3 regions of the Burkholderia pulmonis genome follow, and region 3 is predicted to be linked to each of the others. Evidence: riboswitches for the same ligand, from Rfam matches in the RefSeq annotation. Region 3 holds a riboswitch; each other region holds the start of a gene.

Region 1 (4,428 bases), on a different replicon from region 3:
GCATGCACGGGTGCGCCGCTCGCGCGCTCGAGCAGCATCGGATCGAGAAAATCGGGCCCGGTCTTGAACACGCGCACGCGCCGGCCGAGCCGGCGATGCAGCCGCGCGAGGCCGGCCGTCACCGACGTCTTGCCCTGACCGGACGCGGGCGCGCTGACGAACAGCGCGGGGCAGGCCGGCATGCTCAGAACTCCACGCCGCGCTGCGCCTTCACGCCTTGCTCCTTGTACGGATGCTTGACGAGCCGCATTTCGGTGACGAGGTCGGCCGCATCGATCAGTGCGTCGGGCGCGTGCCGCCCGGTCACGACGACGTGCACCGAATCCGGCCGCGCGGTGAGCGTCGCGAGCACTTCGTCGAGCGGCAGGTATTCGTACTTCAGCACGGTATTCAGCTCGTCGAGGATCACCATCCGGTAATCGCCGCTTTCGATCATCCGGCGCGCCTCGTCCCAGCCCTTGCGCGCGGTCGCGATGTCGGCGTCGCGGTTCTGCGTATTCCACGTATAGCCGTCGCCCATCGTCACGAAATCGCATTCCGCAACCGCGCCGAGGAAGTCGCGCTCGGACGTGTGCAACGCGCCCTTGATGAACTGCACGACGCCGAGCCGCATGCCGTGGCCGAGCACGCGCACGGCCATGCCGAACGCAGCCGTGCTCTTGCCCTTGCCGTTGCCGGTATTGACGATCAGCAGGCCCTTTTCCTGGGTGGCGGCGGCCTGCTTCTTCTCGTGGCCGGCGCGGCGGCGTTCGGTCATCCGTTGATGGGATTCGGCATCGGTCTTCATCGGAAATCGTCCTGTCGAAAGCGAAACAAAGGGTTCAGAGCGGGCCGGCGAGCGCGACCGTCACGCCGTCCCGGATGGATTTGGGGCCCAGCAGCCGGCCGTGCGGCGCAGCGAGCTGCGCACAGGGCTCGGCCACGCCCGCGACGCCGAAGCGGGAAAGCGCCGCGTCCGACGGGCCGCTCGCGGCCAGATCCGGGCGGCTCGCGAGCTGTGCCGCGTCGAACGCAACGAGCGGCCAGCCGCGTCGCGCGCACAGCGTGCGCAGTGCCCGGGCGGATGCCTTGTCGGCGAGCGTGGCGACGAGCGCCGGTTCGGCAGCCGGGTAGCACTGCAGCGCCGCGCGGATCGCGGCATCGAGTTGCGCAGCCGTGACGCCTGCGCGGAAGCCGACACCGAGCGCGACGCGCATCATGCGCGGCCGCCGAGCGCGGCACGCACGGCCGGATCGTCGGCGAGCGCCGCGACGCGGCCGATCACGACGATCGCCGGCGAACCGATGCCGGTCGCACCGACGCGTTCGACGACGGTATCGAGCGTCGCAAGCACGTGCCGCTGTTCGGGACGCGTCGCATTCTCGATCGCCGCGCACGGCGTATCGCCCGGCAGGCCGCCATCACGCAGTGCGGCGACGATCGTATCGAGCCGGCGGATGCCCATGTAGATCACGATCGTCATGCGCGTCGCCGCGAGTGCGCGCCAGTCGGGCTCGTCGACACCGGCGCCGTGGCCCGTGACGAAGATCACGCCCTGCGCGTCGCCGCGCTGCGTGACCGGGATGCCGAGCGCGGCCGGCGCGGCGATGCCCGCGGTGATGCCGTTTACGATCTCGACCGGAAAACCTGCTGCGCCGAGTGCGGCCAGTTCCTCGCCGCCGCGGCCGAACACGAACGGATCGCCGCCCTTGAGCCGTGCGACGCTGCGGCCCGCACGCAAGTGCGCGAACATCGCGGCGACGATCGCCTCCTGCGGCGTCGACGCGTGGCCGCCGCGCTTGCCGACGTGCTCGATCTGCGCGTCGGCGCGCGCATGGTGCAGCACGTCGGGGTTCACGAGATCGTCGACGAGCAGCACGTCCGCCGCGCCGATCGCACGCACGGCCCTGAGCGTCAGCAGGTCGGCGTCGCCGGGGCCGGCGCCGATGAGCCACGCGCGGCTCATTGCGCGCGGCACGGTTCGCACCGCGTCGAAACAGTGGAAAGGGGAAGGCGGGCGGCACAGCGGCGGCCGGCGGGCAGGCAGTACATGACGGATCGGGCGAAGCCCGCGCGAACGCGGGCGGAATGCGCACCCCATCCGTCCCCCGCGGATCGGGCGTTCGGCGAGCGTCGGGCTCGCCCCTTGCGTCGGCCGGTATCCGGGCTGGCCGCTTGCCAGGCCGCAGCCTTCCCGCCCGGCTGACGGGCAGTGGCATCGCGGGCGACCTGGGCGCAGGCGCGGGGAAGCGCGTTGCGCGGGCGGCGTACCGTTGCGGGGACAGCACAGGCCGGGCGGTCGTCCGCCTCCTGTTTCCCGTTTAACTGCATGCACGGAATGCGCATGCGAGCACCGAACGCGGCACATACGATAGCACAGCGGTTTGCCCGTGCGAACCGCCGCGCACGGCCTCCGGCGTGGCCCGGCAGCGGTGCAGAATGCGGCCCGACGGCCCGTTCCGCCTTGACGCTCCCCGCACCGCCGCCTACACTCGCACGCGTTTTGGTGCTCGCGCGCGCCGCTCCGGCGCGCGCAGTTAAACGGGAAACAGGGAGCCTGCCTGCGCCGCAGTCGAGCCAACCTGTGCTGCCCCCGCAACGGTAAGCGAACGCATCGCGCACAGTGCGATGCAGCGCCGCTTCGCCGCATGCCGCACGCATGCGGACGACCGCCACTGGATGCCGCGCGCATCCGGGAAGGCGAAGCGGCGTGTTCGTCAGCCCGGATACCGGCCTAAACGTTGGGGTTCAGCGCCGCGGGGAGGCGGCGCATCGTCCACGGCCGCAGCAGGCCCGACGCCCGGTGTTCGACGCTTCCTCCGCCGATCTGCCCCCGCGCGCATGCGCCGGGCCGGCCCGGCGAACGGCAGGCGGTGCGGGCAGGGCCGGCGGCAGCCGTGTTGGCATTCATGATGTCGACCGTTCGCAAGGAAGCACCATGTCCGATCCGTTGTTCCGCCCGTCGTGCGGCTGTCCGTCCGGATTGCGTGGCGATCTTCCTGCGCGTCACCCGATGCATTGCCACGCCGCCACCGACGCGACGATCCCGTCCTGATTCCCTCTTCGACACCGGACCTACCATGACCCTACGCAAGCTTCCCGTCACGATCGTCACGGGCTTTCTCGGCAGCGGCAAGACGACGCTGATGCGCCACATCCTGCAGCACGCCGAAGGCCGCCGCATCGCGGTGATCGTCAACGAATTCGGCGAACTCGGCATCGATGGCGAAATCCTCAAGGGCTGCGGCATCGGCTGCGAGGACGCCGACGGCGCGCAGGGCGAAGCATCGGGCCAGTTGTACGAACTCGCGAACGGCTGCCTGTGCTGCACCGTGCAGGAGGAGTTCTATCCGGTGATGGAAGCGCTCGTCGAGCGCCGCGCGGACATCGACCACGTGCTGATCGAGACGTCGGGCCTCGCGCTGCCGAAGCCGCTCGTGCAGGCGTTCAACTGGCCGACGATCCGCAACAGCTTCACGGTCGACGCGGTCGTGACCGTCGTCGACGGGCCGGCCGCCGCGAGCGGCCAGTTCGCGGAAAACCCGCAGGCCGTCGACGCGCAGCGCCGCGCCGATCCGAACCTCGACCACGAATCGCCGCTGCACGAGCTGTTCGCCGATCAGTTGTCGTCCGCCGATCTGGTGATCGTGAACAAGGCCGATCTCGTCGGCGACGCGGAGTTTGCGCAGATCGAAACCGCGATCCGCGACGAGATCCCGCCGCAGGTGAAGATCGTGCGCGCGACGCGCGGCGAGCTCGACCTCGCGATGCTGCTCGGCCTCGAATCGGCATCGGAAGACACGATCCACCTGCGTCACGACCATCACGGCTCGGCCGATGACGGCGATCACGACCACCATCACGACGATTTCGACTCGGTGGTCGTGTCGGGCGATGCCAGCACGCGCGAAGCGACGATCGCCGCGCTGCAGCGCGTCGTCGAGACGCACACGATCTATCGCGCGAAAGGCTTCGCCGCGCTGCCCGGCGCGCCGATGCGGCTCGTGATCCAGGGTGTCGGCCGCCGCTTCGACAGCTATTTCGACCGGCGCTGGCAGGACGGCGAAACGCGTGCGAGCCGCTTCGTGCTGATCGGCGAGGATCTCGACGCGGCCGCGCTGCAACGCGCGTTCGACGCCGCGTGCGCGGCCGAGCCGCAACAGGCGTAACGCGCGATGCATCTGCTGCGCACCACGCCGGGCGGCTTCGTCGACGATACGCAGGGCGTCGTCCGGATCGACCAGCAGCCGGCCGACATCGTGATCCTGAGTTCGGCCGACACGACGCTGTCGCTGCTCGCGAGCGTCGTGCCGCATCTGCCGGCCGGATTCCCGAGCGTGCGGCTCGCGAACGTCACGTTCCTGCGCCAGCCGGCGTCGGTCGATTTCTACGTCGACGACGTGCTGCGCCACGCGAAGACGGTCGTGATCGATCACCTCGGCGGCGAAG
Region 2 (4,428 bases), 1.1 Mb from region 3:
GCGGCGCATCGGCGTCCGCCATCACATGGCGGCGGCGCGCGTCGCAGAGCCCGTCGACCGCCATCCAGAACGCAACCACGTCGCCGTCGGTCAACGCGCGCATCCGGTAATAGGCATGCGCATCGTCGACCTGCCACGTCAGCCACAGCGTGCTGGGCTGCCCCGGCACCGCGACGGGCGGCGACACCCGGCGGCCGGCCGCCGTCAATCCGCGCGCCGCATGGCCCGGCAGGTAGCGGTCGCGCAGCAGCGCGAGCACGTCGGGAATGCGCTCGGGCGCGAGCGTGATTTCGTCTACGATCTGGATCATTCGCGTGTCGTCCGTGGTCGTTCGGGTCGGGATGGGTGGCCGGCCTACGCCGTTCCGGCGAGGCCGAAGGCGGCCGGCGTGGATAGCATTCTTGCGTGGACGCGGCTCACGAACCCCTACCGGCCCGCTCACCGGCCCCTGTCGCAGCGATCAGATCGGGAGACTCATGAAACAGCGTGTATTGCCGGCGAGCGGACGCGTGCTGCCGGGTCTCGGCGCACGCCTGCTGAGCGAACTCACGCGCAGCGGCGCGCCGCCGGCCGAGCGCGCGGCACAACCACCGCAAGCGGAGACGGCGCCGGGCGGCTTCGTCGCGCTGTACCGCGACGCGATCGAGCGGCTCGAGGCGCAGGTCGCGCGCGGCAACGGCCATCCGCCGATGCGCAAGCAGGAAGTCGACCTGATGTGCCGCTGCCTGCTGAGCTGCGCGACGCTCGCCGACGCGATCCGCTGCGCGCGCGACTTCTGCGAGATGCTGACGCCGCGCGCCGGCGGGCTGTCGCTCGCGGTGCGCGAAGGACGCGCGACGTTCCGGATGGATTCGCTGCGCCGCACGCGCAGCCCGGCTGCGTGCCTCGTCGACCTGACCGGGCTGTTCTGCTATCTGCAGCTGTTCGGCTGGCTGATCGGGCAGCCGCTGCGGCCGACCGACGTGTGGCTCGGCCATCCACGCCGTGACGACGCGATGCCGCTGCTCGGGTTGTTCAACGCACCGGTCGACGTCGGCCGCTCGACCTACGGCTTCGCGTTCGATGCGGCGCTGCTCGATTGCCGCGTGATCCGCCAGCCGGGCGAACTCGACGCATTCCTCGTCGATTTCCCGTTTCGTCTGATCGATGCGGCGCCGGCCGTCGTGTCCTGGGCGCAGCAGGTGCGCGGCTTTCTCGATGCGGCGCTTGCGCGCGAACAGGCGCTGCCGGCACTCGCGGAGCTGGCCGCGTGGCTCGGCGTCAGCGAGGCGACGCTGCGGCGGCGGCTGGCGGCGGAAGGCAGCGGCTATCACGTGCTGCGCGAGCAGTGCCTGGCCGACTCGGCGCGACACTGCCTGCACGAGACGGACTGGCCGATTACACGCGTGGCCGCGTATCTCGGCTTCGGCGGCGAAGAGGCATTCCGGCGCGCGTTCGTGCGCTGGACGGGCATCGCGCCGAGCCGGTTCCGGCGCACTGGCGCGACATCCGGCCAGCCGGTTTCGTCAGACGTGAAATGCGGCCCGGGCGCATAAAAGACAGAATTTCGAAAGCGATTGCCCGCCAATGACGTTTTTTCGCATCCTCGCGCAACCGGGCGATTGACGCGCCCGAGCGCACGCCATTACCCTTGCGCGCTGATGGTTCCCGGAGACGGGATCAAAAGGGAACGCAGGAGAGGCAACGCCTCGAATCTGCGGCTGCCCCCGCAACTGTGAGCGGCGAATCCGTGCCACTGCATGCCACTGGGAAACCGGGAAGGCCCGCACGGATGGCGACCCGCGAGCCAGGAGACCTGCCATCGACCCGAGGTCCAAGCAGCCGCACCGGGCGGGGTGTCCCGATGCGCCCGGCACCGCCGTTGGCGGTCGCCCGTTGCATGGACGGCCCGACCTCAGGATCCGCCCGATGTTCATCGTTACCGAATCCGCTTCCGCACCGGAAGAGTTGCGCCGGCACGCCGCCGGCATGCACGGCCCGCCCGCGCGCCCATGCCACGCCGAACCGATCGCGTCTGCCGGCATGCGCCGCAGCGACGCCCGCGGCGACTGCCCGCCGGGCCCGGCCGCACGATAGACCACCGATGACGATACCGGCACTGCCTGCTCACGATTGCCGCACGCGCAGACCGATAACAACGACAGCCTCATGAAGATTCGACACCTCCTTGCCACGTCCGCCGCGACCGCACTTTTCGCGCCCCTCGCCCACGCCGCCGGCGACGCCGCGCCTGCACCGCCGTCGCAGGCAACCGACGGCGCCGACCTGCCGACGATCACCGTGACCGACACGCGTCGGCTGCCCGAATCGTTCGACGGTCGCTATGCGACGACCCAGGTCCTCACCCGAACCGACCTCGACCGGCTGTCGCCGAGCGACCCGAGCATCACGCAGGCGCTCGCGACGCTGCCCGGCGTGACCATCTCGCAGAACGGCGGCCCCGGCACGTCCGCGTCGGTCAGCATTCGCGGCTCGTCGGCCAGCCAGGTCGCCGTGTTCATCGACGGCATCCGGATCGGCTCGTCGACCACCGGCATCGCGCCGTGGGCCGACCTGCCGACCGAGGCGTTCGAACGCGTCGAAGTGATCTCCGGGCCAGCCGCCGCATCGTTCGGCGCGAATGCGATGGGCGGCGTCGTGCAGCTCTTCACGCGCCGCGCCTCCAGCCAGCCGAACCAGACCACCGTGTCGTTCGGCGGCGGCTCGAACAAGACGTTCGACACGCAACTGCGCACGTCGGGCACCGTGCCGTCGACCGGCCCGCTAGCGGCGCTCGGCGGCCTCACCTACTCGCTCGGCCTGCACTCGTACAACACGGCCGGCATCGATGCGACGCGACCGTACGCGTACGGCCATGAAGACGGCCGCAATCCGTATCACGCGCAGGATCTCGATGCGCGCCTCGGCTACGCACGCGACAACTGGTCGGTCTCGACGTTCGCGCTGTATCACCGCTCCGACCTGTCCTACGACAACCTCGGCGGCGCGGATCGTCAACTCGATCACCAGTTGACGACCGGCATCGCGTTCCATCTCGACATCACGCCGGATACGCAGTTCGACCAGTCGTTCGGTTATGCGAACGATCGGGCGTTCCTGTATGCGAGCAATCCGACCATCCCGACCGACCAGATCAACTCGCAGCGCATCACGACGTCGACGTCGCTGACGCACCAGGAACACGGGTTCCACCTGTTCGGCCTGCCGCTGTCCGGCGAAACGAAGCTCGCGTACGACTTCACGCGCGAACAGGCCTTCCTGCCGGTCGACATTCCGAGCGGCGTGCCGACGCGCAACGATTCCGCGTTCTCGCTGCATCAGTCGGCCACGCTCGGCAGCGTGACGATGTTCCTCGCGGGCCGTCACGAAATCATCGCCGGACAGTCGGTGAATACCGGCAACGCGGCGCTGTCGTGGGCGATCACGCCGGTCTACACGGCGCGCGTGTCGTACGGCAATGCGTTCCGGTTGCCGACCTTCAACGACCTGTACTACCCCGGCTACGGCAACCCGAACCTCAGCCCGGAACGCAGCAACACGGTCGAGGCCGCGCTCGATGCGAACACGTCGTACGGCACGTTCACGGCCGCGATCTACGACACGCGCGTCTCCAACCTGATCGCGTACAACCCGGCAACGTTCTCGCCGATGAACATCGGCCGTGCGCATATTCGCGGCGTCGACCTGTCGTACAAGGGGACGATCGGCCAGTACACGCCGGTCAGCGTCGCGATCGGCCTCCTCGATCCGCAGGACGAGACCAACGACAGCTGGCTCAACCGCCGGCCGCGCCAGACGGTCAGCCTGAACGTCGACCACACGTGGGACGAGCTGCACCTGCACGCGCTGAGCACGGGCGCGTCGCTGAACTACGGCGGCACGACGTTCGACGATCCGGCCAACACGACGTACCTGCCGTCGTACCTGACCGTGAACCTGCGCGCGTCATACCGGATCAATTCGCACCTGACGGTATCGGCCACGCTGTCGAACCTGTTCGATCGCCAGTACATGACCGCGTACGGCTACAACACGCTCGGTCGCACCGCGTTCGGCAAGGTCAGCTACACGTTCTGACGATCCGGAACACCGGCGCCTGCGTCGCGGGCGCCGACACCGGCCGACCTGGCCGGCACGTGCGGGAAATTGACATCGCGGCAAAAACTAATAGAATTAGTTTTTTGACTAACCCGCATAGCATCCGTCATGGCACGTGCCGGCATTACCGTGGACAGGCTTGTCGAAGCCGGCGCGCAGCTCGCCGATGAAACCGGCTTCGAGCAGCTCACCGGCGCCGCGCTCGCGCGGCACTTCGGCGTCAGGCTGGCCAGCCTGTACTCCCATATCCCGAATTTCGACGATCTCAAAAGCCGGATCGCGCTGTTCGCGCTGCAGGAGCTGGCCGATCGCGCCGCCGACGCGCTGGCC
Region 3 (4,428 bases):
GCGCCTGCGCTTCGGCCAGTTGCTGCAGCAGGCCCGACGGGTCGAGCGCGAAGTTCGTGTCCGCGTGGAATTCCGGGACGATGTAGTGATAGTTCGTGTCGAACCACTTCGTCATTTCACCGGCCGCGACACCGCCGCAGCATGCGGCGTGCGCTTCCGCCGACTGCGCCGAACGGCCGCGCGCGACGCGGAAATAGTTGTCGAGCGCATCGCCGTGGAAGTCCTGCACGCGCTTCGGCAGGTTGCCGAGCGTGAAGCTCATGTCGAGCACCTGGTCGTAGAACGCGAAGTCGCCGATCGGCGCGAGATCGAGATCACGCTGGTCGTTCCAGTGGCGCTGGCGCAGCTCGGCGCCGAGCGCCTTCAGTTCGTCGCGCGACGATTCGCCCTTCCAGTAGCGCTCGAGACCGAACTTGAGTTCGCGCTTTGCGCCGATGCGCGGAAAACCGAGGTTGTGTGTCGTCACCATGTGGCTGCCGTCCCGAGAGAAATTGGAGATCCGGCAACCATGATAGGGAGTTCAAACCATGAAATGAAATGGCATTATTTCATCCATGCATGAGAGTTGTTCATGCATCTATTGTGCGAGCGGGATCCATGCTGGAACGACTCCGTCTCGTCGTCATTCGTGAGGTCGAGCGCAAGGGTGCGCCGATCGCGGCCGCCAATGCGCTGCACCTCACGCAATCGGCACTCGGCCATACGTCCGGAAAATCGAGCAGCCGTTCGGCACGCCGATCCGGGACCGGGGAAGGCGGTGGCCTGCGGTTCATGCAGGGCGGGCAGCAGCGGCTGAAGCTGGAGAAACGGATGCGGGTCGTGCCGGTCAAGCGGGGAAGGAAAGAGATCGCGAAGCAGATCTCCCTCGGCATCCGCGACGCGGATGCATCGATCGACTATCTGGCCGCGGTCGTCGCGCTGGCGCGCGAAGCGATGTGGAGCGCGCCGCGCATGCTGCGCCGGGCGCGCCCCGTGGCGATGCGCGTCAGGCGGCGCGCATGCCGATGCGTTCGCCGCGCTCGACCCATGCGCCGAACAGCAGGCCGATCGTCGTCCACATGATCACCTGCATGCCGATCGCGGCGGCGCGGAACTTCCACAGCACGACGGCCGGGAACGCGGCCGGCACTTCGTTGATCGACGGCAGCCCGAGCTGCACGGCCGCGATGATCACGACGAACACGAGCCCCGCGACGATCGACGCATTCCATTGGCCGAGCTTCGCCAGCAGGTGGCGGCGCACGTTGACCGAGAACACCATCGTCGCGATCGAGATCGCGATCATCAGGAAGAACAGGCCCGTGCGATAGCCGATCGTGTCCGGGTCGCCCACCGACGGCGGATTGGCCGGGTACTTGATGTTCGGCACGATCACCAGCGCGATGAACGCCGCCAGCGCGAGCCAGGCCGCGAGCGGACGTGCCGGGAGGCGACTGCCTCGCCCGTACGCAAACGCGAAGACCAGCGAGAACAGCCCGCCGAATGCCGCGCCGTAGGTGACGACACCCGTCAGCAGCCCGAGGCCGGCCTGCGTGTGGCGGCTGACCAGTTCGGGCTCCGGTGCGTCGCCTTTGGCGGCATCGAGCTTTTCTTCGAAGGAGATTGCCTGATCGACTTGCGGTTCGCCGACGATTTTCGCGAAACCGAACGTGAGGAGACCTGCGGCGATGCCTGCGAGCATCCCGCGCATGAGCAGCTTTCCGACCATCTTGATCTCCGCGTCAGTGGCAGGGAAAGCCGAGCAGATGGCGGCCGTCGTGAACGAACTCGTGTACGTACATGCCCGGCACGAGCGACGTCGCGCCCTCTTCCGCGCCCACGAAATAAATCGCGAGCAGCAGGATCAGGCCGACGAAGATGGCCCACGGCAACAGTTCACGGACGGGAATGGGCGCCGGTACGACAGCCGGCTTCAGCACTGCTTCGCTCATGGATGCACCTCAGGGGAATCGCGCCCCGACAAATGTTGGATGGGTACGAAGGCAGGTCTGGCTTCCGGGATCATCGATTCCCCGGTTACAGTGGCGCGACCGCGCCGGAATTGCACCGGCTTCCGCGTTTCGTATCGGGCGAATTGTACGCGCGAACGTTCGCGTATTGAAGTGACCACACATGAACGATCGCGTCCCGCTCCGGATCACCCGACAACCGACATGACCCTGCACGCCACGCTGCGCCTGATCGCGCACGCATCGACCCGCGCGATGCGCAGCGGCACGTTTCCCGACGACGATCCGCTCGACACGCACGGGCTCGCCGAAGCCGCCGCGCTGCGCGCCCGATGGGCAGGCGCGCCCGGTTCGCTCGTGCTGTGCAGTCCTGCACGCTGTGCGCAGCAGACCGCCGATGCGCTCGGACTGCACGCCGGCATCGACGACGCGCTGCGCGACATCGATTACGGAACCTGGCGCGGCAAGCGGCTGCACGATCTCGCACGCGATCTGCCCGACGAACTGGCTGCGTGGATCGGCGATCCGACCGCGTCACCGCATCGCGGCGAATCGTTCGAGGCCGCCGCGCACCGCGTCGACGCATGGTTGGGTGCGCTGCCGCGCGGTCGCGACGTCGTTGCGATCACGCATGCGCCGATCGTCCGTGCGGTCATCGCGCACGTGCAGCGGATGGATCCCGGCGCTGCAATGCGTGTCGACGTCGCACCGCTGTCGTGCACGACGTTCGCCGCCTCGCCGGATGGCTGGACGTTGATCATGCCGGACGACGACCGGCGCGACACCGAAGCTTGAGCCGCCGTTGCGCTCACGATGTGAACGGGCGATACGCACCGGCGCTTCACATGCCGCCGGTCACCTTACATTGCTGTAAGACACACCGTTCGTCGTCCCGACTGTCATCAAACTGACTGCTGGCCGCAGCTAGGATCGGACGCGGTTCCCTCACGAGATGCCGTCATGAATCAACCTGCTTCGTCCACCCCGAACAATCCAGGCTCCATCGAACGCACCAAGCAGCTCGGCTATGCCGTCTTCCTGCTGGTGCTCGCGCTCGGCGCCGTCTATATCGCCACCCACCTGATCGACGATCTGTCGCCGGTCCGCGAAGGGGCGCTGTTTCCGTACCTGCTGCTCGGCGCGGCGTTGCTGATCGCGCTCGGCTTCGAATTCGTCAACGGCTTCCACGACACAGCGAATGCGGTCGCCACCGTGATCTATACGCACTCGCTGACGCCGAACGTCGCGGTGATCTGGTCGGGCATGTGGAACTTCCTCGGCGTGATGGTCTCGAGCGGCGCCGTCGCATTCGGCATCCTGCAATTGCTGCCGGTCGAGCTGATCCTGCAGGTCGGCAGCGGCTCGGGCTTCGCGATGGTCTTCGCGCTGCTGATCGCCGCGATCGTGTGGAACCTCGCGACCTGGTATTTCGGGTTGCCGTCGTCGAGCTCGCATACGCTGATCGGGTCGATCATCGGCGTGGGGCTGATGAACCAGCTGATGCACGGGGCATCCGGCACGAGCGGCGTCGACTGGGGCCAGGCGCTCGGCGTCGGCAAATCGCTGCTGTTCTCGCCGATCGTCGGCTTCCTGTGCGCGTCGCTGCTGCTGCTCGTGCTGAAGGCCGTCGTGCGGATTCCGGAGCTGTACAAGGAGCCGCCGAAGGATCAGCCGCCGCCGTTCTGGATTCGCTGCCTGCTGATCCTGACCTGCACGGGCGTGTCGTTCGCGCACGGTTCGAACGACGGGCAAAAAGGGATGGGCCTCATCATGCTGATCCTGATCGGCACGGTGCCGGCTGCGTACGCGCTGAACAAGGCCGTCACGCCGGCCGAATCGCAAACTTTCGTGGCGGTCGCAAACCAGGCAGCCGCGACGTTCGGGAAGTACACGAACGGCGTCGCACCGTCGGCAAACCCGCGCGCCGATGTCGAACACTACGTGCAGCGTCGTGAACTGACGCCCGCCGTGCTGCCGGCCGTGGCGCAACTGTCCACTTCGCTCGCGAACGCGGTCGGCGCGTCGGGCTCGATGGCGGCCGTGCCGCAGCGCGACGTCGACAACGTGCGCAACACGATGTATCTGGTGTCCGAAGCAATTCGCCTGATCGAGAAGTCGGGGCAACCCGCATTCGCCGCCGACGACAAGCTCGCGATCGACAACTATCGCAAGCAGCTCGACCATGCGACCAAGTTCATTCCCACGTGGGTGAAGGTCGCCGTCGCGATTGCGCTGGGCCTCGGCACGATGGTCGGCTGGAAGCGAATCGTCGTGACCGTCGGCGAAAAAATCGGCAAGCAGCATCTGACGTACGGACAGGGCGCATCGGCCGAACTCGTCGCGATGCTGACGATCGGTGCTGCGGACATGTACGGGCTGCCGGTGTCGACGACTCACGTGCTGTCGTCGGGTGTCGCGGGCACGATGGCGGCGAACGGGTCGGGCTTGCAATGGAGCACGGTACGCAGCCTCGTCCTCG

Evidence for each region. A riboswitch is a leader RNA that binds a small molecule or an ion and turns the genes downstream of it on or off. The one in region 3 is predicted to bind cobalamin.
Region 1: another riboswitch for cobalamin. It lies ahead of cobA (uroporphyrinogen-III C-methyltransferase); the one in region 3 lies ahead of AC5LXK_RS18560 (CbtB domain-containing protein).
Region 2: another riboswitch for cobalamin. It lies ahead of AC5LXK_RS23485 (TonB-dependent receptor domain-containing protein); the one in region 3 lies ahead of AC5LXK_RS18560 (CbtB domain-containing protein).

Annotation. Positions count from the first base shown of each region.
Region 1 is NZ_OZ480186.1:1,861,660-1,866,087, forward strand. It holds gene AC5LXK_RS08620 (cobyrinic acid a,c-diamide synthase CobB) at 1-182, opposite strand, end outside; gene cobO (cob(I)yrinic acid a,c-diamide adenosyltransferase) at 185-787, opposite strand; gene AC5LXK_RS08630 (cobalamin biosynthesis protein) at 822-1,199, opposite strand; gene cobA (uroporphyrinogen-III C-methyltransferase) at 1,196-1,945, opposite strand; cobalamin riboswitch at 2,116-2,353, opposite strand; cobalamin riboswitch at 2,467-2,731, shown strand; gene cobW (cobalamin biosynthesis protein CobW) at 3,060-4,148, shown strand; gene cobN (cobaltochelatase subunit CobN) at 4,155-4,428, shown strand, end outside.
Region 2 is NZ_OZ480187.1:1,498,692-1,503,119, reverse strand. It holds gene AC5LXK_RS23495 (hypothetical protein) at 1-310, opposite strand, end outside; gene AC5LXK_RS23490 (AraC family transcriptional regulator) at 477-1,535, shown strand; cobalamin riboswitch at 1,625-1,817, shown strand; gene AC5LXK_RS23485 (TonB-dependent receptor domain-containing protein) at 2,149-4,077, shown strand; gene AC5LXK_RS23480 (TetR/AcrR family transcriptional regulator) at 4,207-4,428, shown strand, end outside.
Region 3 is NZ_OZ480187.1:379,715-384,142, reverse strand. It holds gene metE (5-methyltetrahydropteroyltriglutamate--homocysteine S-methyltransferase) at 1-469, opposite strand, end outside; gene AC5LXK_RS18570 (hypothetical protein) at 598-1,062, shown strand; gene AC5LXK_RS18565 (CbtA family protein) at 986-1,708, opposite strand; gene AC5LXK_RS18560 (CbtB domain-containing protein) at 1,722-1,931, opposite strand; cobalamin riboswitch at 1,965-2,103, opposite strand; gene AC5LXK_RS18555 (histidine phosphatase family protein) at 2,154-2,744, shown strand; gene AC5LXK_RS18550 (inorganic phosphate transporter) at 2,910-4,428, shown strand, end outside.